One region of the Oceanobacillus longus genome, then DNA from elsewhere that is predicted to be linked to it. Evidence: a T-box and tRNA genes for the amino acid it is inferred to sense, from the RefSeq annotation. Region 1 holds a T-box; the other holds one or more tRNA genes.
What was found. The T-box of region 1 lies ahead of serS (serine--tRNA ligase). A T-box ahead of a tRNA ligase gene usually reads a tRNA of that ligase, here a tRNA-Ser.
Positions count from the first base shown of each region.

Region 2: it encodes a tRNA-Ser, which carries the amino acid that the T-box ahead of serS (serine--tRNA ligase) is inferred to sense. The anticodon was not compared.

Region 1 covers NZ_JBHSAO010000007.1:62,307-74,302, reverse strand. The annotation lists gene ACFOUV_RS10245 (YaaC family protein) at 1-93, opposite strand, end outside; gene guaB (IMP dehydrogenase) at 396-1,868, shown strand; gene ACFOUV_RS10235 (serine hydrolase) at 2,031-3,365, shown strand; T-box leader at 3,444-3,667, shown strand; gene serS (serine--tRNA ligase) at 3,719-4,993, shown strand; tRNA gene ACFOUV_RS10225 (tRNA-Ser) at 5,330-5,422, shown strand; gene ACFOUV_RS10220 (GTP pyrophosphokinase) at 5,486-6,232, opposite strand; gene proC (pyrroline-5-carboxylate reductase) at 6,577-7,392, shown strand; gene ACFOUV_RS10210 (TIGR04104 family putative zinc finger protein) at 7,406-7,693, shown strand; gene ACFOUV_RS10205 (deoxynucleoside kinase) at 7,769-8,452, opposite strand; gene ACFOUV_RS10200 (deoxynucleoside kinase) at 8,469-9,110, opposite strand; tRNA gene ACFOUV_RS10195 (tRNA-Arg) at 9,249-9,321, shown strand; gene acsA (acetate--CoA ligase) at 10,123-11,838, shown strand; gene ACFOUV_RS10185 (hypothetical protein) at 11,937-11,996, shown strand, end outside.
Region 2 covers NZ_JBHSAO010000001.1:591,903-603,898, forward strand. The annotation lists gene ACFOUV_RS02980 (Na/Pi cotransporter family protein) at 1-993, shown strand, start outside; tRNA gene ACFOUV_RS02985 (tRNA-Asn) at 1,457-1,531, shown strand; tRNA gene ACFOUV_RS02990 (tRNA-Met) at 1,535-1,611, shown strand; tRNA gene ACFOUV_RS02995 (tRNA-His) at 1,629-1,704, shown strand; tRNA gene ACFOUV_RS03000 (tRNA-Ile) at 1,723-1,799, shown strand; tRNA gene ACFOUV_RS03005 (tRNA-Ser) at 1,812-1,904, shown strand; tRNA gene ACFOUV_RS03010 (tRNA-Phe) at 2,107-2,179, shown strand; gene sodA (superoxide dismutase SodA) at 2,371-2,982, shown strand; gene ACFOUV_RS03020 (MFS transporter) at 3,078-4,352, shown strand; gene ACFOUV_RS03025 (peptidoglycan D,D-transpeptidase FtsI family protein) at 4,418-6,547, shown strand; gene phoU (phosphate signaling complex protein PhoU) at 6,697-7,350, shown strand; gene ACFOUV_RS03035 (hypothetical protein) at 7,390-7,965, opposite strand; gene ACFOUV_RS03040 (hypothetical protein) at 7,986-8,222, opposite strand; gene rpmG (50S ribosomal protein L33) at 8,400-8,549, shown strand; gene ACFOUV_RS03050 (5-formyltetrahydrofolate cyclo-ligase) at 8,612-9,187, shown strand; gene ACFOUV_RS03055 (hypothetical protein) at 9,241-9,438, shown strand; gene ACFOUV_RS03060 (rhomboid family intramembrane serine protease) at 9,703-11,250, shown strand; gene ACFOUV_RS03065 (hypothetical protein) at 11,289-11,996, opposite strand, start outside.

The DNA of each region.
Region 1 (11,996 bases):
CTCCGCATCTTCCATTCCCTTATAACAAGAATATAAATATTGCTGAGCTGTTTGCTGTGCATTTAAGTATGTATAGAAATCAGATGTATTCATTTGTTCCCTAACCTCATAACTGTTTTAATATTTTGAATCAAGTTTCTTTTTGAATTCCATTAAACTGGGTTGAAAAAGCAGTAGGTTTAGAGTAATGTAAATAAAAATAGATATACGTATATAGTGTGAACGATAAAGTCTAACTTCATGCATGAGTGGGGTTTCCATATTATTTCTAAGTATGGAGTTAAACAGAATAGGCATGTAACGGTAGTGACTTCCAATAAATGAAATCACTTGTTTTGCGGTCATATTATCCGTGACTGCATGGTAAATACATAACCTTAGAAGGAGGAATTAAAATGAGAGAAGATAAGTTTGCAAAGGAAGGGTTAACTTTTGATGATGTTCTACTAATGCCAGCCGAATCAGAGGTGTTACCTAATTCGGTAAATCTTAGTACACAATTATCATCGACATTAAAGTTGAAATCACCTTTTATCAGTGCAGGTATGGATACTGTTACAGAAGCTAAAATGGCTATCGCAATGGCACGTCAAGGTGGTTTTGGAGTTATTCATAAAAACATGACAATTGAAGAACAGGCTGAACAGGTAGATCGTGTAAAACGCTCGGAAAGTGGCGTTATAACGAATCCATTCTTCCTTACTCCAGAGCATCAAGTATATGATGCGGAGCATCTCATGGGTAAATTCCGAATTTCAGGAGTACCAATTGTTAACAATATTGAAGAACAAAAACTTGTAGGTATTCTAACTAATCGTGATCTTCGTTTCATTCAGGATTATTCCATTTCTATTTCAGAAGTAATGACAAGTGATAATCTCGTAACAGCTCCAGTAGGCACCACATTGGAAGAAGCTGAAAAACTTTTGCAGCAATACAAGATAGAAAAATTACCACTAGTTGATGAAAATAATATTTTAAAGGGACTCATTACAATTAAAGATATTGAGAAAGTAATTGAGTTTCCAAATTCTGCAAAAGATGATCAAGGACGACTGCTTGTAGCAGCAGCAGTTGGTATAACCGGTGATGCAATGCATCGAATTGAGAAGTTGGTTGCAGCAGGTGCCGATGCTATTGTTATTGATACGGCTCACGGACATTCAAAGGGTGTTCTTACCCAACTGAAGGCCTTTCGTGAAGCCTACCCTGATTTGGAAATAATTGCAGGCAATGTCGCTACGGCTGAAGGTACTAAGGCGTTAATTGAAGCTGGAGCATCCGTTGTGAAGGTCGGAATTGGTCCTGGATCTATTTGTACAACCCGTGTTGTATCAGGAGTTGGGGTACCGCAAATTACAGCAGTTTATGACTGTGCATTAGCAGCATCAGAATATGGCGTTCCAGTCATTGCTGATGGAGGTATTAAATACTCTGGTGATATTGTAAAAGCATTAGCTGCAGGAGCTCATGCTGTCATGATTGGGAGTATGTTTGCCGGTACAACGGAAAGTCCTGGAGAGACGGAAATCTATCAAGGAAGAAAGTATAAAGTGTATCGCGGAATGGGATCTGTTGGTGCAATGAAATCTGGTTCTAAAGATCGTTATTTCCAAAGCGATTCCGATAATAAAAAACTTGTTCCAGAGGGAATTGAAGGACGTGTTCCATATAAAGGCGCACTTTCTGATACTTTCCACCAGCTCGTGGGAGGATTACGTTCGGGTATGGGTTATTGTGGATCAAAAACAATTGACGCGTTACGTAATGAGGCACGATTTATACGAATTACAGGAGCTGGACTTCGTGAAAGTCACCCACATGATGTCCATATAACGAAAGAAGCACCGAATTACTCCATTCAATAGTGAACATAAATCGAATTATTCAATAAAAAAATAGATGAGGGACTTTCCTCATCTATTTTTTTAATTTTTTCTGTGGTAAAATAAAAAAGGTGCATATTAATGAGCCAAACAGAATACAAAAATAAACTATAAAGCGATACAGCTTCTTGGAGGTACGGAAAGTTGAACTACAACGTAAAAAAAATTTTATCATTGGTACTTACAGCATTAATAATAATGGCGTCATATATTACATATCCAATAACTACAGCAGCAGAAGAAGTTGAATTAAATGCTGAATCAGCAATACTTGTCGATGCGAAAACAGGAAAAGTTCTATATGCTAAAAACCCTGATATCTTACTTCCACCGGCTAGTATGACAAAGATGATGACAGAATATCTTGTTTGGGAAGCTGTCGAGAATGGTCAAATCAGCTGGGATACGACAACGCAGATTAGTGATTATGCATATAGTATATCTGCAAATAATTCCTTCTCTGGTGTTGGTTTAAAACAACAACAGGATTATACTGTACAAGAATTATATGAAGCAATGGCGATTAATTCCGATAATGCTACAACGATTGCATTAGCTGAACTAATTGCAGGCTCAGAAGGTGAATTTGTTACATTAATGAATGAAAAAGGCGAGGAAATGGGTCTTGAGGAATATGAATTTGTTAATTCCACTGGACTGGATAATGCAGACTTAGGTGAAAATTATCCCGAGGGTACGGATCCAAATGCTACCAATTTACTTTCAGCAAGATCCTCAGCTTTACTTGCATATTACCTTGTTAATGATTATCCAGAGGCGTTGGATATTTCTAAAATTCCACAAACCGAATTTGATGGACAAACAATTGATAACTGGAACTATATGCTTCCACATGAAGGAGTTAACTTGGAACAATTCTTTTATGAGGGAGTAGATGGCCTAAAAACAGGTTTTACAACACTTGCAGGCTATAGCTTTACTGGTACTGCTCTGGTAGATAATCGACGCTTAATTACTGTTGTAATGAAAACCGAAAGTGAAACAGAACGTTTTGTAGAAACAGCTAAGCTACTTGATTATGGTTTTAGCCAATTTAATGAACAAGAACTTTTCCCAGCAGGTCATCAGCTTGAGGGAGATGAAACAATTCCTGTAGCAAAAGGAAAAGAAGATGCAGTGAATGTTTCCTTAAGTAAAGCTATTAATGTTCCGATTAAAACAGATGAAGCAGAATTATATAGCTTAAAATACGATTTAGATGAAGATAAACTAAATGAAAATGGTGAATTGATAGCCCCGGTTGAAAAAGGGGATGTCATCGGTACTGCTGAGCTCGTGTATAATGGCGATACAGACTATGGATATATTTTCTCTGACTCTTCAAATCAGATAGAGTTAGTAACCAATGAAGCTGTCGAAAAGTCAAACTGGTTTATGCTTACATTAGGTGCAATTGGTGATTTCTTTGCCAATCTGTTCACATCAGCTGTGGATTGGATAAAAGGACTTTTTAGCTGATTTAGGCATAGATAGTTAAGTTTTTCTTAGATAACTTGCATCTTCTTGAAAAATTGATTATGATAACAATAATTAAAAGCAAATGTATTGATAGGAAGCAGTAACAGTACTTCTTTCTCTAGAGAGCCGATGGTAGGTGGAAATCGGTGTCAGAGTCCTGTGAATCCATCCTTGAACTGGTTTACGGAAAAGATTTTATCCAAGTAAGTAGACCCGGTAGAGTACCGTTAACAACTTTGAGCCGGAAGATATTTTATCTTCAACAAGGGTGGCAACGCGGGAAATAAACTCTCGTCCCTATTTTTAGGGACGGGAGTTTTTTGATTTTTTATAGCTATAAAGGAGGAATTTTTATGTTGGATATGAAGTATTTAAGAACTAATTTTAAAGAAGTACAAAAGAAGCTTGCACATCGTGGTGAGGATCTAACGGATTTGGATAAATTTGGTGAGTTGGATGAAAGACGCCGTGAATTGATTGCGGAAACGGAAACGTTGAAAGCCCAACGTAACGAAGCAACCAAGCAAATTTCTGTTCTAAAGAAAGAGAAAAAGGATGCAGAACCTGCAATAAAGGAAATGCGATTAGTTGGGGATAAAATTTCCATTCTTGATAAAGAATTGAGAGAAATTGAAGAAGAACTGCAGCGTATTATGCTGTCCATACCTAATATTCCTCATAAAAGTGTGCCAATTGGTGAAGACGAAGATGACAATATTGAAGCACGCAAATGGGGGGACGTACCGGAATTTAATTTTGAAACCCAACCACATTGGGATATCGCAACAAACCTTGATATATTGGATTTTGAGCGTGCCGGAAAAGTAACCGGAAGCCGCTTTGTATTCTATAAAGGTTTGGGAGCAAGACTTGAACGTGCATTATTAAACTTTATGATGGATTTGCATGCAGAAGAACATGGATATGTGGAAATGCTGCCACCAAGCATTGTTAATAGAACAAGCATGACAGGAACGGGTCAGCTTCCTAAATTTGAAGCAGATGCATTTAAACTAGAATATTGGGATTACTTTATGGTTCCAACAGCGGAGGTCCCAGTAACAAACTATCATCGAGATGAAATTTTAAACACGGAAGAATTACCGAAGAAATATGTAGCATATAGTGCAAGTTTCCGTTCTGAAGCTGGTTCTGCTGGGCGAGACACAAGAGGATTAATTCGACAGCATCAATTTAATAAAGTGGAACTTGTAAAATTTGTAAAACCTGAAGAATCCTATGAGGCTTTGGAAACTTTAACAGGCAATGCAGAAAAAGTATTACAGCTGTTAAATCTTCCATATCGTGTTATGAGCATGTGTACCGGTGATTTAGGTTTTACCGCAGCGAAAAAATACGATATCGAAGTCTGGATTCCAAGTCAGCAAACCTATCGAGAAATCTCTTCTTGCTCCAATTTTGAGGATTTCCAGGCGCGTAGAGCGGGAATCCGCTTCCGCAGAGATGCAAATGGAAAACCGGAGTATGTGCATACATTAAATGGTTCAGGTCTTGCAATTGGACGCACAGTTGCAGCAATTTTGGAGAACTATCAGCAGGAAGATGGCACGGTTATTGTGCCGGAAGTGCTTCGTGGCTATATGGGAGGAAAAGAAGTTATTAAGTAAAGTTTTAAGGTGGAGCCTGGGACATAACTAAAGTGTTTAACTCAAAGCCGAACATTTCGCCATAATAGCGAAGGAAATACACGGAGACTCCTGCGGGATGAAAAGCCTAGGTGAGACTACGTAGAGCGATAGCTCGGAGTAGGCTCAGCAGCGCCCGCGGAAAGCGTAGTGTATTTCCGTAGCGGTATATATGCACCAACTATGTTCGGATTTTACTTTGGTTAAAACACTTTTGTCCCAGTCTCTTTCCTATTTTTTGCAGAAAATAGGAAAAAAAGTCGGAAAATATTTGACAGCAAACTATGCAACATGTTATATTAATTTTTGTCGTCATACGGAGGTATACCCAAGTCCGGCTGAAGGGATCGGTCTTGAAAACCGACAGGCGGGTCAAACCGCGCGGGGGTTCGAATCCCTCTACCTCCTCCATTTTTAAATTCAAAACTTAAATAGATAAGTAAAAACCGCTGTTCTTCAGCGGTTTTTTTGTTTTTATTTCTCATGTAAAAAGGACTTTAAGAAGTTGGTAGGTAGATGAACTTTTTCCTCATTAATTTGCAGGTAAAAAATATCCTCATCTTTTATCCCATCTTCTGTTTTAATATTATTAACCTCTTTATTCAATTTTTCCATTTTGAGATCCAGTTCATTGGCTACCGTTGCTGCTTCCGTTATTTCCATTGTTAAATGATCAGGTATTTCCCTATTATATTTATAATAGATTTTATGCTCGAGGCTTGCCCAGAAATCCATTGCTACGGTTCGTATTTGAATTTCTACAAATACTTCCTCTTCCCTGTCAGATAAAAATACTGGAATTGACAAAATAAGATGAAGGCTTTTATAACCATTTGGTTTTGGATTTGCGATATAGTCCTTTATTTCGATTACTTTTACGTCTTTTTGCTTTTGTAACATATCGCTTATTTTATAAATATCAGAAATGAATGAACAGACAACACGTATTCCAACTATATCTTGTACATTTTCCTTAATGGAATCCATAGAAACTTCTAGATTTTTCCTAGTCATCTTTTTTAGGATGCTTTCAGGAGATTTAATACGTGATTTCAAATGCTCAATTGGATTATATTCATGAATATATTGGAATTCTTCTTTTAATATATTTAGCTTTGTATTCATCTCATCCAATCCAAATTTATAGGTTACCATAAAACGGGTTAATTCATTGCGGACTTGCTTCAGTGCCTGAATTTCCTTTGGTTCCATTATTCTAATTCCTTTCCATGATTCAGAATATAATTCAGTATAACAAATGATTTTGTTCTTATATAGTTTCTTGACAAAACATACCTGAACGCTTATAGTACAATCAATTAAATGAATATTTATATAAGACCGTAATTAGCCAGTAATACAATGTTTGTCAAGGGATTCGCCGGCTGAAAAATCCACCTGAAACAGCATATAGGAACCAAGAGGTCGTTAGCAATAAACTAACCACAGGAAACTGTGTTAACAATTAGAGATGGGCAACTAGCCAATTAGGTGGTACCGCGGAAACTGATTCCGTCCTTTTAAAAGGATGTGACATTGGTTTTTTTATTTCGAGGAGGAAGCATATGAATAAAAGAATAGCATTTCTAGGAGCGGGATCCCTTGCGGAGTCGATTATTTCAGGTATTATCAAATCTGAACTAATTGCAAGAAAAAATATTTATGTAACCAACAAAAGTAATATGGCGCGTCTGGAGTACATGCAAGAAAGATATCAAGTACAATGCAGCACGGATAAGAATGAGCTTGCCAAAGAGGCGGATATCATTGTATTAGCTATGAAACCAAACGATGCAACAGATTCGATCCAATCTATTAAGACATATTTAAATAATAGCCAATTAATAATATCTGTTATTGCGGGTTTATCTACAGAGAAAATGGAACGTGCTATAGGAATAGATATTCCAGTTATGCGTGTTATGCCTAACACTTCAGCCTTAATAGGCCATTCTGCAACTGCCATATCTCCTGGAAAGTATGCGACCAGTGAACATGTTCAAGAAACAGATCAATTGTTTCAAACCGTAGGGCTAACAAAAATTGTCGCTGAAAAAGATATGCATACCGTTACTGCAATATCGGGAAGCGGACCTGCTTTTATTTATTATTTAGTTGAAGCTATAGAAAAAGCTGCAGTGGAAGCTGGTATGGATTTAGAGACTGCTTCGGAACTACTAGCGCAAACGGTCATTGGTGCAGGGAAAATGTTGCAGGAATCTGGAAAAAAACCGGGAGTACTGCGGGAAAATATTACTAGCCCGGGTGGGACGACCGAGGCGGGGATCGAAGTTTTAAAAAGACATGAATTTCAGGAAATGATGATATCCTGTATACATGAAGCTCGACATCGTTCGATTGAGTTAGGAAACAGTAAATAAAGGGGATAGATAGATGGAAACACCAGCATGTGCGTTTTGCAAAGAAAAATGGAGCTATACGGATACGTTAAAAAATAATTTTCGTTTAACGATGATTTGTCCTCAATGTGGGAAGGAAAATTATTTTATGCCAATGGAACGGAATGGTAACAAAGCATTAATGATTCTACCAATTGTTATTTTAATCGGTGTTTTTATAGACATATCTATTGGATGGCTAATCGCTCTCTCTGTTGTGTTGCTCTCTATACATCTTCTGTTATTTCCGTTCAAAACCAGATTAAAGAAACCACATCAATAGAGATGCAGTTATTATTACATAAAAAAAGAATGCTCCGTTTTATTCTTGGGGCATCCTTTTTCCTTTAAATGATGATTATCTTGTTAATTGTTTTCTTGTATAGCGACTGGAATGTTGTAACGAATGCCCTACCTTTTCCAAAATCTGCTCAATCGAATTCTCCTGCTTGATCAAGTCATAATCAGAGATATTTATTCGTAAAATTGGACAAGCATTAAAATTATCAATCCAATTGTTGTAACGTTTGTACATTTCTTCCCAATAGCTTACGGGAGTATCTTTTTCCATTTGGCGTCCACGCATCTGAATTCTGCTTACAACTTCATCAAAAGATCCATCTAAATAAATTAGGAGATCAGGATGGGGGAAGTATGGAGTCATGACCATTGCATCAAACAGGTTTTTGTATGTTTCATAATCAGTTGGTGACATTGTTCCTTTGTCATAATGCATTTTTGCAAAAATCCCTGTATCTTCGTAGATGGATCGGTCTTGTATAAATCCACCACCATATTCAAATATCCTCTTTTGTTCTTTAAATCGTTCTGCAAGGAAGTAAACTTGAAGATGAAAGCTCCAACGTTCAAAATCATCATAGAATTTTTCGAGATATGGATTTGTGTCCACTTTCTCAAAAGAGGTTTTAAAGTTTAAAGAAGTTGCCAATGCCTTAGTCAATGTTGATTTACCAACCCCAACAGTACCAGCAATGGTTATTACACTGTCGTTTCGGATATGGTACTTTTCTCTTAAGTTCATATATGGTTCCCCTTTATTATCTTTTAATCACTGCATCGGTTAAATCGTTATTTACCATTTCAATAATCTGATCAAGGTCATCTTGGTAATGTACAAAGTCAGTTTCGTCTCCATTAATCCGAATGACCGGTATTTCTGGGTGTAACAATTCAAATTCATTCATAAAGTCTTCATAATCGCTTGCAAGCTGTTCCAAATAGGAATGTTTGATGTTTTGCTCAATATCCCTGCCTCGCATACGTATTCGTTCCAAAATGGTATCCAGATTTGCATTTAGATATATCAGCATGTTTGGTACAGGCATATCCTTTGTAAGAATCTGATATATTTGTTCATATTTTTCAAATTTATCCTCTTGCAATGTGCGTTTGGCGAAAATCATATTCTTTGATATATGGTAATCAGCAATTACTGCTTTGTTTGATTTCAAGTATTTCTTCTCGATATCCTCCAATTGCTTGTATCGGTTACATAAAAAAAACATTTCCGTCTGGAAACTCCATTCATCGATATCATCATAAAATTTGCCAAGGAAAGGATTTTCCTCAACAATTTCTTTTAGTAAATGAAAATCAAAATGATTGGATAGCTTCTTTGCGAGAGATGTTTTACCAATGCCAATTGGACCTTCAATTGCAATGAACGGCACTTCTGCCATCGCTATTCCTCCAATCACTGCTACATAGACAGATGTGCTTATTTTATCACAAATTGCTTTCTTCTACTATAAGAATTCGGAATTTGCTTTCCAAATTAGTTGATTTTTAGTATAATGGTATTTGTTCTCTAAAAATTAGGCCTCGTAGCTCAGGGGATAGAGCATTGGTTTCCTAAACCATGTGCCGCAGGTTCGAATCCTGCCGGGGCCATAGCTTTTCTTTCTCCAATTTCAAAAGTAAAACGATCATGAATCAGGAAACCATCTACTTTAATCGTAGGTGCTTTTTTATGTGAGAAAAAAGATGAAATGTTGCTAAATACACTATTAGAAAGATTAGTTATTGCTCTTTCTTCACTGCAGAGTTGAGAAAAACTGTGAACTAGGATAAGTAACTTCGGCGACCACTCTGGGGAAATACACTTCGCTTTCCGCGGGCGGCTGGTGAGCCCTCCTCGTGCTTCGCACTGCGGGGTCTCACCGATGACTTTCCTCCCGCTGGAGTCTTCGTATATTCCCCCAGAGCTGGTTTTAAGCTTACAAACTGATAACTGAATTAGTGATTTATAAAATTCATATCACCGAGCTTCACCAGTCCGGGTGAGCGGCGGGCGGTGACTCCTGCGGGAAAAGCACGTGTCCGAAGACCCCGCAGAGTGGGTTTCTCGCGGAGACTGAGGCCGTGCCCGCGGAAAGCATCCGCCCAGAGCGATCCCGGACGGCGGTAATAGCACTTATATATAGAAATCAAACAACCAGCAGTTACTTCGTAGTTTATGTATTCTATGAAATAACAACAATTCTTTTGGAGGGGCGAGTAACCGAAGTCCCAATCTTTTAAAAAACAGCCAAGGTTAAAAATAGTTGATTTTAAAAATTTACCAGTTTATCGAGCGAAACACTTTTAAATTGTCACAGAATGTTCTAAAATAAAACTAGTTACCGAATGTTTTAATAATTTAATGTAATCGGATATGTAATCGTTTGCAAATATTGATAAGAGGTGAATAAAATGGATATGCAAGTAGTACCGGCCCGCAAAGGAAATTATAATCTGCAAGACTATGAAAAGTTACGCGAAAGTTTTTCATGGGAAGATGTGAAAAAGAATTTCACCTGGAATACAACAGGTAAAGTAAATATGGCATATGAAGCTGTTGACCGACATGCAACAGATCCAGCTAAAAAAGATAAAGTAGCTTTATTGTATTCTTCTCCTGAGAGGGAAGAAAGCATGACATTTGAACAACTAAGTCAAGAAAGCAATAAGTTTGCCAATGTACTTAAAAAATATGAAATAAGCAAGGGAGATCGTGTATTTCTCTTTATGCCGAGAAGTCCGGAATTTTATGCTGCATTTTTTGGTATTTTAAAAGTTGGCGCTATTGCCGGTCCATTATTCGAAGCATTTATGGAGCAGGCAGTTAGAGATCGCCTTCAAGATAGTGAAGCAAAATTACTTATTACGACACCTGATTTACTTTATCGTGTGCCACTGAACGAACTGCCGAAGTTGGAGAAAATAGTTCTTGTGGGGGGCAATAAGGAGGACACAAATAAGTTTATTGATTATAACAAGGAAATGAAAGAGGCTTCTATTAATTTTTCAATTGAATGGGTAGATTTGGAAGATGGGATGCTATTGCATTACACTTCTGGTTCTACTGGGAAGCCAAAAGGGATTTTACATGTACACAATGCAATGATCCAGCATTATGCAACTGCTGAGTGGGTATTAGATTTAAAAGAAGAAGATGTCTATTGGTGTACTGCAGACCCGGGTTGGGTCACCGGAACAAGCTATGGAATCTTTGCTCCATGGTTACACGGTGTTACAAATGTAATCCGTGGAGGCAGGTTTACACCAGATGATTGGTATACTACATTGGAAAAAAACAACGTTTCCGTATGGTACACTGCCCCAACGGCATTGCGAATGCTTGTAAGTTATGGCGAAGAAGCTGTTAAGAAATACGATTTAGATACACTTAGACATATTTTAAGTGTTGGTGAGCCACTTAATCCGGAAGTCATTACATGGGGATTAAAAGCATTTGATCTGAGAGTCCATGATACATGGTGGATGACAGAAACTGGTGCACAGCTTATAGTCAACCTCCCATCTTTAGAAATCCGCCCTGGATCAATGGGGAAACCTATACCAGGTGTAGAAGCATCGATTGTGGATAATGAAGGAAATGAAATTCCACCAAACCAAATGGGGAATTTGGCAATTAAAGAAGGATGGCCTTCGATGATGCGGCAAGTATGGAATAACCCAGGTAAATTTGAGAGTTATTTTATTAATGGCTGGTATGTATCCGGCGATAGTGCATATCAGGATGAAGATGGCTACTTCTGGTTCCAGGGTCGGTTGGATGATGTTATTAACACTTCCGGTGAACGTGTTGGGCCGTTTGAAGTAGAGAGTAAGTTAATTGAACATCCGGCTGTTGCTGAAGCGGGTGTTATTGGTAAACCTGATCCGGAGCGTGGAGAAATTATTAAGGCTTTTATTACTCTAAATGATGGATATGATGATACCAAAGAACTCCTGGAAGATATCCGTCAATTTGTTAAAACAGGATTGAGTGCACATGCAGCACCACGTGAAATTGAAGTGAAAGATAGCATTCCAAAAACAAGAAGCGGTAAAATTATGCGCCGTCTCTTGAAGTCATGGGAGCTTGGGCTTCCGACGGGGGATACCTCTACATTAGAAGATTAATTATAGTAACTTTGGTTTTTGCCTTTCAGTGGCAGGAGCCAAAGTTTTTTTATTTTTGTTATAATTAGTAGAAATACGATTCTGAGGAGAATTCTAGTATGAAAGAATCAAATGATTCTATCCCTAATTATCCGGGTACATCTATTCGAATGATCCCT
Region 2 (11,996 bases), on a different contig from region 1:
AATGCTGCACTTCCGGTATTGTTTGGTGACAATATTGGTACAACTATTACGGCAGTTCTTGCATCACTTGGTGCATCCGTAGCGGCTAAAAGGGCGGCTGCAACCCATGTTGTTTTCAACGTGGTAGGTACGACGTTCGTGCTCTTGTTGTTAGGCGTATTTACACAGCTGGTCGTTTTCTGGCAAACTCAATTTAATTTGAATGAAGAAATGACAATTGCTTTTGCACACGGTAGCTTCAATATTCTTAACACAATCATCCAATTTCCGTTTATAGGAGCATTGGCTTGGTTAGTTACTAAACTGATTCCAGGAGAAGATACACTTATAGAATATAAACCAAAACATTTGGATCCTATATTCATTCAACAATCGTCCACATTGGCGCTGGATCAAGCGAAGGCAGAAGTAATCCGTATGGGTGAATATGCACACAAAGGTTTAGAAGAGTCTCATCTCTATGTAACAACACAAAGTCCAAAACATTCTGAAATGGCAATTCAAATTGAAGGTGCAATCAATAATCTTGATCGTAAAATTACAGAGTATCTAGTGGATATATCGGCAGGTTCACTCACAGAAGTTGAAAGTGCGAAACACACATCATTAATGGATACAGTAAGAGATATTGAACGTATTGGAGATCATTTTGAAAACGTGATTGAATTAATTGATTACAAAATCTCAAACAAAGTAGTATTAACTGAGGGAGCGATGGAAGACCTCAACAATATGTTTGATTTGACCATTATAACGGTCAAACAAGCAGTAAGTGCCCTGGAAAATATGGACCGAGAAGCAGCACTTGAAGTGGTTCAGAAAGAGGATCAAATTGATAAAATGGAACGCAAATTCCGTAAAAAACATATTATTCGTATGAATGAGGGCCTATGTAGTGGTTCTGCTGGTATTGTATTCGTTGATATTATCAGTAATCTCGAACGTGTTGGAGACCATGCTGTTAATATTGCAGAAGGAGTATTGGATGAATAAATAGAATCTAAAAGAGAGAGGGGGGTATCACCAACCTCTCCTTTTTTTACTAGGTAAGAAAGTATAAACTTTTTCTCAGCAAATAATTCTCCCATATAAACGGCCGCGTCCAGCTCCAACGCCCAGGGACTAGCGAGACTTCCTTCACCTCCGTACCATAAGTCAACATCGACTCCCTCCGGTCGCCGTTTTTCCTTTATCTTCTACGCCTCAGTCCAGTCCGTAGTCCCTAAACGGGCGCTTGCGCTTTTGTTCCTAAACAGATAAAAATCAACAAAATTAGACATTTTTCATTCTCTACCTTGAAATTACATAAATAACATGCTATTATAAATATCGCAGTCTTGAAATAGGTACTACATAAAAAGTTTTGCGAAGACGCAAAAAAATGGTTGACAGAATTACGTAGACATGATAAATTAAATATCGTTGTTATTAATGGTTAACAAAAAATTACTATTATTCCACAGTAGCTCAGTGGTAGAGCTATCGGCTGTTAACCGATCGGTCGTAGGTTCGAATCCTACCTGTGGAGCCAATTGGCGGTGTAGCTCAGCTGGCGAGAGCGTACGGTTCATACCCGTGAGGTCGGGGGTTCGATCCCCTCCGCCGCTACCAATTTAAATAACAATATGGCGATCGTGGTGAAGTGGTTAACACACCGGATTGTGGTTCCGGCATGCGTGGGTTCGATCCCCACCGGTCGCCCCATTTATTAAAAATTAAAGAGGACCCTTAGCTCAGTTGGTTAGAGCTATCGGCTCATAACCGATCGGTCGTAGGTTCGAGTCCTACAGGGTCCACCATATAAAAACTCGGGAGGTATACCCAAGTCCGGCTGAAGGGATCGGTCTTGAAAACCGACAGGCGGGTCAAACCGCGCGGGGGTTCGAATCCCTCTACCTCCTCCATTTTTATTTACAAGTAACACAATACGGCTTGGTAGCTCAGTCGGTAGAGCAAAACCGTAAGCTTCTTGAATAACATCATTGTAGGTTTTGCGAGGAGTGCAACATCACCGTAAATCTTGCAACACGACGAGCAGAATGCTTCCAGAATTTGCTTCGAAATCTTATCAAGAACAGAAAATATATTCAGATTATTATTTTATACGGCTTGGTAGCTCAGTCGGTAGAGCAGAGGACTGAAAATCCTTGTGTCGGCGGTTCGATTCCGTCCCGAGCCACTTTTTAAAACAGGCAGCCAGCTTGTTTTTTCTTTTTGGTAAAAATAGTATTTTTTTATATAATTATGTCTTCTGAAACTTTAAATAATACAAAGCATAAGATTTGCAAGTATACGAAAGCTCTGATAACCTTCTATATAAAGGGATTATAATTCCTTTATATCATTTTTATTTGAGGAGGAAGTTTAATTATGGCAAAATTTGAATTACCAGAATTACCGTATGCATATGATGCATTAGAACCAGCAATCGACAAAGAAACGATGAACATCCACCATACGAAGCATCACAACACGTATGTTACCAAATTAAATGATGCATTAGAAGGTCAGTCAGATCTTCAAAATAAATCCGTAGAAGAGCTAATCAGTAACTTGGATGCTGTACCTGAAAGTGCACGTACAGCAGTTCGCAACAATGGTGGTGGACATGCAAACCATAGTCTTTTCTGGAAACTATTATCACCAAATGGTGGCGGTGAACCTTCTGGTGAATTAGCTGACAAAATTACGGAAAAATTTGGTAGTTTTGACAAATTCAAAGAAGAATTTGGAACAGCAGCTACTGGACGTTTTGGCTCAGGTTGGGCATGGTTAGTAGTTAATAATGGAGAGCTAGAAGTAACAAGCACCCCGAACCAGGATTCACCACTAACGGATGGCAAAACTCCTTTATTGGGTCTTGATGTATGGGAGCATGCGTATTACCTTAAATATCAAAATAAGCGTCCTGATTATATTTCAGCATTCTGGAATGTTGTTAACTGGGATGAAGTTACTAAAAACTACAACGAAGCAAAATAAAAGGGTCATTAAACACGCGGATAATTTTCCGCGTGTTTTTTTGTATATAAGTTACTCCTTCGCTTACACTATTAGAGATGCAAAGGAGTCTTCTTATGATAAAAAATGGAATGAATTTTTTTCGGGAAAAAATGGATCGTAATAGAGATTTATTCATCTTGTTGCTGATAGGAGGTTTATATTCTGCAGGGATTTTCCTATCAAATACATTTGTTAATATTTATCTTTGGAAGCAGTCAGGGGATTTTCTTACAATCGCATTTTATAATCTGGCAATCGCTTTATTTCAGACGCTTACCTTTGTTTTAGCGGGGCGATTGGCTAAAAAATGGGATCGTATTATTGTTTTACGATTAGGCGTATTTTTTCTGTCCCTATTTTTTTTAAGTGTACTTATAATTGGAGAAAATGCAGCAACTTATAACTTTATGCTTGGGAGTCTGCTTGGGATAGGGTATGGGTTTTATTGGCTAGCATTTAATGTGTTAACATTTGAAATTACAGAGCCGGATACAAGAGACTTTTTTAATGGTTTCCTGGGTATATTACAATCTTTAGGCGGTATGACAGGACCTCTATTTGCTGGGTTAATTATTGCTCGGATGACAGATAATGTCGGTTATACTGTTATATTCGCAATATCATTCTTTTTATTTGCATGTGCAGTTGGTACCAGTTTCTTATTAAAACGCCGTGGTGCTGAAGGAGTTTTTCACTTCAAAAGAATTATGGATGAACGAAATCGTAATAAAAACTGGAAGAGAATACTTCATGCACATTTTTTTCAGGGGTTACGAGAAGGTATATTTGCATTCGTTATTTCCATCTGGGTTTTCCTAGTAACTAAGAGTGAACTAGCACTTGGTACGTTTAATATGTTTCTCTCTGGATTATCTGTAATTTTTTATATGGTTGCAACGAAGTTCATAAAACCGGCAATGCGTAAAAAAGCAATCCTTTTTGGTGCGTTGCTTCTATACTTTTCTATTTTTATTATACTGTTTGAAATAAATTATTTTTTATTGATGGTTTATGCAGTAGTTATTGGTATCGCATATCCTGTGATAAACGTCCCATATGTTTCGCTAACCTTTGATGTAATCGGGAAGGCCTGGAAAGCAGGCGAAATGCGTGTAGAATATATTGTTGTCAGAGAGTTATTTTTAAATTGTGGACGAATTATCTCCATTTTAATATTTCTTGTAGGTGTTTATTTCTATGAAGCAGAAGATATCATACCAATTTTACTAGCAGTTTTAGGAGCTGGTCATATTGTAATTTACTTTTTTGTGCGAAATATCTTTTTAGGAAGTTCGAAAAAGAAAGAAGTTATGCTAAAGGATCAATTATCTGACGAAAAAAACCGATGAATATGGTAAAATCATTATTGTAGTTTATACAATAGAAATTTACTTATCGCATTGGGGGAGAACAAATGAAAAATAAGAAAAAAAAGAAAGCACAACTTCCCTTTCGGATCAATATATTGTTCTTTGTTGTATTTTTATTGTTTTCCGTTTTAATTCTTCAACTTGGAGTCGTTCAGATTCTTAATGGAGAGGATTTCCAAGATGAGATTGAACGAACTAATCTGGATACAACCAAAATCCCGGTACCACGGGGCAAAATATATGATCGATATGGGAATGTCATTGTCGATAATAATGCAGTATATTCGATTACCTATACCCCACCAAAAGGAGTACAGGCGGAAGACAGACTAGAAGTCGCTGAAAAACTGGCGGAATATATTGCCATGGACGATGAGGATACGCTAGAACGAATTACGGAAAGAAACAAGAAAGAATACTGGTATTTACTAAACAAGGAGGAAGCTGATGGCAGACTTTCAGAGGTAGAAACAGAAGGAATGAACAATGCAGAAGTTTATAATAAAACACTTGATTTAATTACGGAGGAAGAGATCAGTGATTTCAGTAAACAGGAGCTAGAAGTAATTGCCATAAAGAAAGAACTGGATAAAGCATATTCTCTAACACCTCAAGTTGTAAAAAATGAAAATGTGACAACCGAAGAATATGCGGTGGTCGCAGAACATTTAGATGAAATGCCTGGTATAAATGCAACAACTGACTGGAATAGGGAATATCCCTTTGGAACAACGCTAACCAGTTTACTCGGCAATATTTCCTCACAAGACCAGGGGCTTCCTGCTGAAAAGGAAGAATCTTACCTAAGTAAAGGTTACAGCAGAAATGATCGAGTTGGAACTAGTGGTCTAGAACTACAATATGAAGATCTTCTCCGAGGAAGGAAAGAGCAAATACAATACACAACAACGAAAAGCGGGACTGTAATCGATTCAGAAACAATTGTGGAAGGGGAACGAGGGAAAGACCTTGTTCTGACTATTGATATGGAGTTTCAGGAAGAAGTTGATAAGATTGTTGAGGAAGAGCTGAAAGCGGCCAAGAGTCAATATCCTTATGAAAATCAATATTTGACTGATGCCTTGGCTGTAGTCATGAATCCGAATACAGGAGAACTTTTAGCAGTTTCCGGAAGTCATTATAATAAAGATACAAATAAATACGAGGATGGGGGCTTTCGGGCACTTTCTGATGCACACACTCCTGGATCTGTCGTAAAGGGCGCAACCGTTCTTGCAGGACTTGACTCTGGTGTTATTTCACCTGGGGAAGTAATCTATGATAGACCAATTAAAATTTATGAAACACCACTAATGCGGTCTTATTCCACTAATATAGGCTCAGTAAACGATATTACAGCATTGCAAAAATCATCCAATGTTTATATGTACTATATTTCTTTACGTATGATGGGTGAAAACCGTTATCCATTTCCTACGAATGAAAGTGTTAACCGAACAAATCCAAACGCTTTTCAAACTTTAAGAAACTATTTTAATCAATTTGGATTAGGAGTTTCTACCGGGATTGACTATCCGCATGAATCAACGGGATATCAAGGGAATGGTAATAGTCCAGGGAATATGATGAACCATGGTATTGGCCAGTATGATCAATATACAGTTGTGCAGCTTGCACAGTATGTTTCAACTATCGCGAATGATGGCTATCGGGTAAGACCTCACTTTCTAAAGGAAGTTCGAGAACCACTTGCATCACAAGATGAACTAGGCCCCGTTTACAAATCAGTAAATGCGGATGTCATGAATAAAGTTACGATGGATGATAGCTATATTGATCGAGTTCAAGAAGGTTTCCGCCAAGTTTTCCAACAAGGTGGAACGGCTTATAGGCATTATAATGATGCAAATTATACCGTTGCAGGAAAAACGGGAACAGCCGAAGTTACAATATTTGATGATGGGGAAGAACTGGCAGATACTTTAAGCCATAATTTAGTTGGTTATGCGCCATACGAAGATCCTGAAATCGCTTTTGCCATTATTGTGCCGACTACCGGAGAAAACATAAATAATATTTCAAACCATAAGATAGGAAGAAAAATCTTAGATACGTACTTTGAAATGAAAAAAGAAAGAGCGCAAGCAAGTCCTGATGAAGAAAATGAAGCAGATGAACAAGAAGATACAGATACAGAAGACGAGGAAGAATAAGTTTTATCTAAAAGACTACCATCCCAAAACAAAAGGATTGGTAGTTTTTTGATTTGATAAGTATAAATTACATTAAATTTACTATTTCTTAATATAAGTTAGCTATAATAATAGGTAAACATAAAATAAAGTAAGTTGGGGGTATATAAATGACAACACGTAATCAGTTTCAAAATGAACTCGATGTATTAAATGAAGATATTATTGAATTGGCCAATGCCACTGGTCGGGCTTTGGATGAGTCGATTGATTCCCTATTCAATCAAGATGTGGAGCTTGCTAAACACGTCATAGAGAATGATAAAAAAATAGACCGAAAAGAACTGGAAATCAATGATAAAACTATTTTGCTAATTGCTAAACAGCAACCAGTTGCAACCGATTTGAGAAGGGTAATTACGGCATTAAAGATTCTTACTGATATTGAGCGGATGGGTGATAACGCTAAAAATATAGCTAATTCCACGATTCATTTAGGAAAGAATTCCTCTACCATCCCATCTGATCTTAGGCAAATGCATCAAATGACAAAGGATATGCTATTTTCTGCAACACAGGCATTTAAATATGAAGATATTTCAGTTGCTAGAAAATTAGCTGCTATGGATGATGAAGTAGATAAATTATATAAAACCATTGTTAGTGAATTACTTGGAGAAACAGCGACCCATCCGGATAAAATCCAGTATGTGATGCAAATTGCGTTTTGCGCAAGGTATCTTGAACGATTTGCAGACCATATAACGAATATAGGAGAGAGTATTCTGTACCTAGTGAAGGGTGAAAATTTTAATTTAAACTAATTAGTAAGGCAGCAAGGGAAAGTCCCTTGCTGCCTTTTTTTAATTGGATATTTTTTCAGCGATTTGATAAAAGCTCATATCGCTGGATAGATCATAGGAGCCAATTTGTACTTTAAGACTATAATCATGTTCATCTAAATAACTGTTAAATTCCGAAGCATTTTCGATAATTTGATACTCTGCGAGAAGAGAGCTGATATCCGAAGATGCCATTCCAGGACTAATTGTTAGTGTATAACGGACAGAACTTTCTTCTGTTTCATCTTCATGTGTAGAAGTAGGTTCCTCAGATTCTTCCTGCTTAGCTTCCGCTTCTTCACTAGCATTACTTTGCTCTTTTGAATCAGTTTTTGGATTTTCTTCGGATGTATCTTCAGAAACCAATTTTTCCTCCGATAATGTTTCTTCTATTTCCGGTTCATTACTAACGCTTAATGAAATATATTCATCTTTTGTAAGGACGGTATATCCTTTGTCTTCTATCACTGGAATCATTTCTTCCGGTTCCAAATCTTCAGCCGACTGAACTGGATCACCAATAAAATAAAATGCAATCAGAAGGATAACGCCACTTGTAAGCAACCCTACCGAAAAAGAACGTACAGTATGTTTCATAAATATCTCCTTCTATGTGTTTAATTGGATAGCTGTCTTTTTTCCTTCTTTGAAAGGATGTCCTGTGTAAGAACTTCAGGCATAAGTTCTTCTTCTAGAATTTTAATTTTTTTCTTCATCTGATATGTATCCTGCATCGTTGTAATCGAAAATTGTTCGAGCTGATTTTCCAACTCTTCAAATCTGTCATTCATAAAATAGGACAACACAAAAAGTACAACTCCGACAATAATTATGGAAATTATTGCATATAACATGTATATTCCCTCCCTTGATGTACACTATTAGTTATATCATAGAATGGGAAGTGAGAAAACATTAAATTTTTCCCAATAATTCTTGAAAAGTTTCAGGAACTCTGCTATTATAATTAAAGTCTGCACGAATTAAAAAGATGATGATAAAGCAAGTTGTTAAAGTTTGGAGGGAAAAACATGCGCGTAAACGTTACTTTAGCTTGTACTGAAACAGGGGATCGTAATTATATCACTACTAAAAATAAACGTACGAATCCTGAACGTATTGAGCTTAAAAAATATTCACCACGTCTAAAAAAACACACTTTGCACCGTGAAACAAAATAAATGAATTTTTACTCAAAAACTCTTATCATATAGATAAGAGTTTTTTATTTAGGAGTGGAACTATGAATAAAAAAACAAGTTTGCGAACGGAGTCTATTAAAGGATTAAAAAATTTGTTTGAACATGAAAAGCGGCAAACGGAAGAAAAATTAAAGGAACAACTTTTATTATCTTCCATTTGGAAGGAGTCTACAACAATAGGCATTACAATGGCACAAGGATTTGAATGGTCAACAAAACCAATTATAGAAGCGGCTTGGAAACAGAATAAAACCACTTGTATTCCAAAGTGTTATCCGGAACAAAAAGAGCTTATCTTTTATGAACTGAAATCCTTTGAACAACTCGAAATCGTATACTATAATCTTCTGGAACCGAAGCCGGATATTAGTAAGAAAGTTAAGAAAAATTCTATGGATCTCCTGCTTGTACCAGGTCTCCTCTTCGACAGGGATGGTTATCGGATTGGTTTTGGGGGAGGTTATTATGATCGATTTTTAAAGGACTTTACCAATATAAGTGCCTCTCTGTGCAGCTCAGATCAACTGGTTGATCACGTCCCAGCTGAAAACTTTGATATTCCAGTAAACTACATCATAACCGAGAAAGAAATTATGTCTATCTCATACGATGTATAAAATTACACATAAGGAAAATAACTAATAACACCATAATAGTGAAAAGGGTGTTAATGATGAAAGCAGTTTTAACAATTGTAGTCATGTTTTCAACGGTAACTTTGATATATAAGTGGCGCTACAAGGTAATGAATACATTATTGGCAGTTGGTATTATTAGAAAAATAATGGTGTCAGTTTCAATGAACTTACCTTATGTACGTAATCATATTTTGCCGGAATTATTTAATACGAAATCGCATACCTATTAAAGAAGTACGAACGAGAAAACATGAAGCTGCTTATAGTGGCTTCTTTTTGTTTGTATAACGTTTACATATCACAGAATGGAGATAAAATTGCGAAGGTTAAAAAAGCAACAATTCTTCGATGGAACAGGTAAATGCAGTCTCAGACTTTTAGAAAACAGCCTTGAAAAATATATTACTAGTTGATTCCACTGATATTACCGGTGTGCTTTTGTTCTATCCAATTGAAATTAGTTCTGCTATGATAAATGGGGGGAAGGTGAATTTATGTTTTTGGATGAACAATATAAGTTGTATTATACAGCTTATAGTCTCGTATCAGAAAATAATTATGATATTCTGCATATAGATGAGAAAGTCGATGAAATATGGCTGGAAAAGTATGAAAATAAAAAATCAAGGGTCATTCGATTAGTCCATAAGGGGTTTGACTGGAAAAACCATTTAAAAAAAGATATTGCTCAAGTATTTCAAAAATCGAAGCCAATGAAGAAGTTAACACGTAGTAAACAAATTGAGTTGTTTAATGTTTATGTTTCTTCACATGCCCCCGTAGACGATTGGGAAATATTAAAAAAACCGATGCAGCTTAAGGAGAAAAACCCACTAAAGATGAAGGTTTTTTATTTGGATGATGAAGATTCATATAATGAACTTCAGAGACTGGAAAGAGACCTGAAACTTTCACTTCTAATAAAGCCGGAAGAGTACAGTGAGGAAGTAAAAGAAAAAAGTGTAATGAAATATAAAGGATATCTCTCTGACTTCCTGCAACGTAAAAGAAAAGAAGAACAAAATTTGTTCTCCTATGGCAAACCTTATTTTACATACATATTGATCGCTATTAATGTCCTTATGTTTATCTTACTTGAGATGAATGGAGGGAGCTCCTCGATTGATACATTGATCGAAATGGGAGCTAAATATAATCCTGACATCATCGATGGGGAATGGTGGCGGGTTGTTAGTTCGATGTTTCTTCATATTGGTTTCCTGCATCTCTTCATGAATATGCTGGCTATCTATTATTTAGGTACAGTAGTAGAAAGGATCTATGGTCAACTAAGATTTTTAATCATTTACTTTTTAGCAGGAATTGGAGGGGGTCTTTCAAGTTTTGCATTTACTACCAGTGTCTCTGCCGGAGCATCTGGTGCTGTATTTGGCTTATTTGGGGCTTTGCTTTTCTTCGGACTAATCTATAAACGTATCTTCCTGCAAACAATGGGAAACAGTATATTAATTATTATTATGATTAATATTGTTTTAGGATTTTTAGTTCCTCAGATTGATATGGGTGCACATCTCGGAGGACTGCTGACCGGATTCATTGCCTCTGCTGTTGTTCATCTTCCGAAAAAAGGAAATGTTAAATTACAATTCTCTGCTGTCTTCATTTATATTTTACTCGTTGGAAGCATCGCTGTATTCGGGATAGGTAATAATTTAAACAGTCAAACCTACCAACTAATGCAGATGGAGCAGTTACGTATGGAAGATAAATTTGAAGAAGTGGTTAGCCTTGCAACGGATGCTTTGCAATTAGATGGAGAAGTGGAAGGAGCAATTTTGTTTCAGCGTTCCTATGCCTATATCGAACTAAATGAGATGAATCTTGCTATTTTGGACCTTGAACGAAGTATCGCTTCAGACTCAACAGTACCTGAAGCATATTACAACCTCGCTCTTTTGTATTATAATGATGGACAATTAGAAGATGCCAATGAAATGATAACCACAGCTTATGAATTAAAACCAGAAAATGAAGATTTTATAAGTTTGTATGAAGAGATTACAGGAGAAAAGCCAAAATAAAAAAGCGCATTTTATTTTGGCTTCATTTAATTCATTTGTTATTTGGGTAGTCTTTGTATTAATTGCTCTTTCTTTCCATTCAATTCAAATAATACAATTAGATGTGTGCTTTGTTTATCGATTAAGATAAGAGGCATAAAGCTGTTTAATTTATCATTTGGTGGATCTAAGGCAGGAATGATGTAATTCTTATATAAGCCTTCCCACAGCCTTCCAATAGCATTATTTGTTTCTTCTTGGGACATAGTTGGAAGTGGATTATTATTATATCTATACAAATCAATCAGTGGAAAAGTCGTATAGGTTTCTACATCTATATTAAAGTGGTTAAGTAATTCATGCCAATGAAAAAGCAATTGTTGTTTGGTAGCTCGATCGAGTAATTCTTTCCATTCCATTTCATATCGATTTTCTGGCGTCTTAAAAGATGCTATAGGAGTTGTTGGAGAGTCAATAACATATAGCTCATCATAGGACATCTGTTGAATACTTCGGATATCTTCCTCGGAATAATGATTTTCACCATGGTGAAATGAAATGCTTTGAAGATGTCTGGAGTCCTCACTTTTTAGTCTTTCGTTTATTTTTATCCGATTCGTATTTTGAACCCATTTACTTCTGACTCCACGTAATCTCCCATTATCAAATAGAAGAGAAACATCCTGCCTTAGGTACAATGTTTTATCGCTCGCAGATTCTACCTTCCAGTCAATTTTATAGGTGTTGATTCCTTCCTCTGATAATAA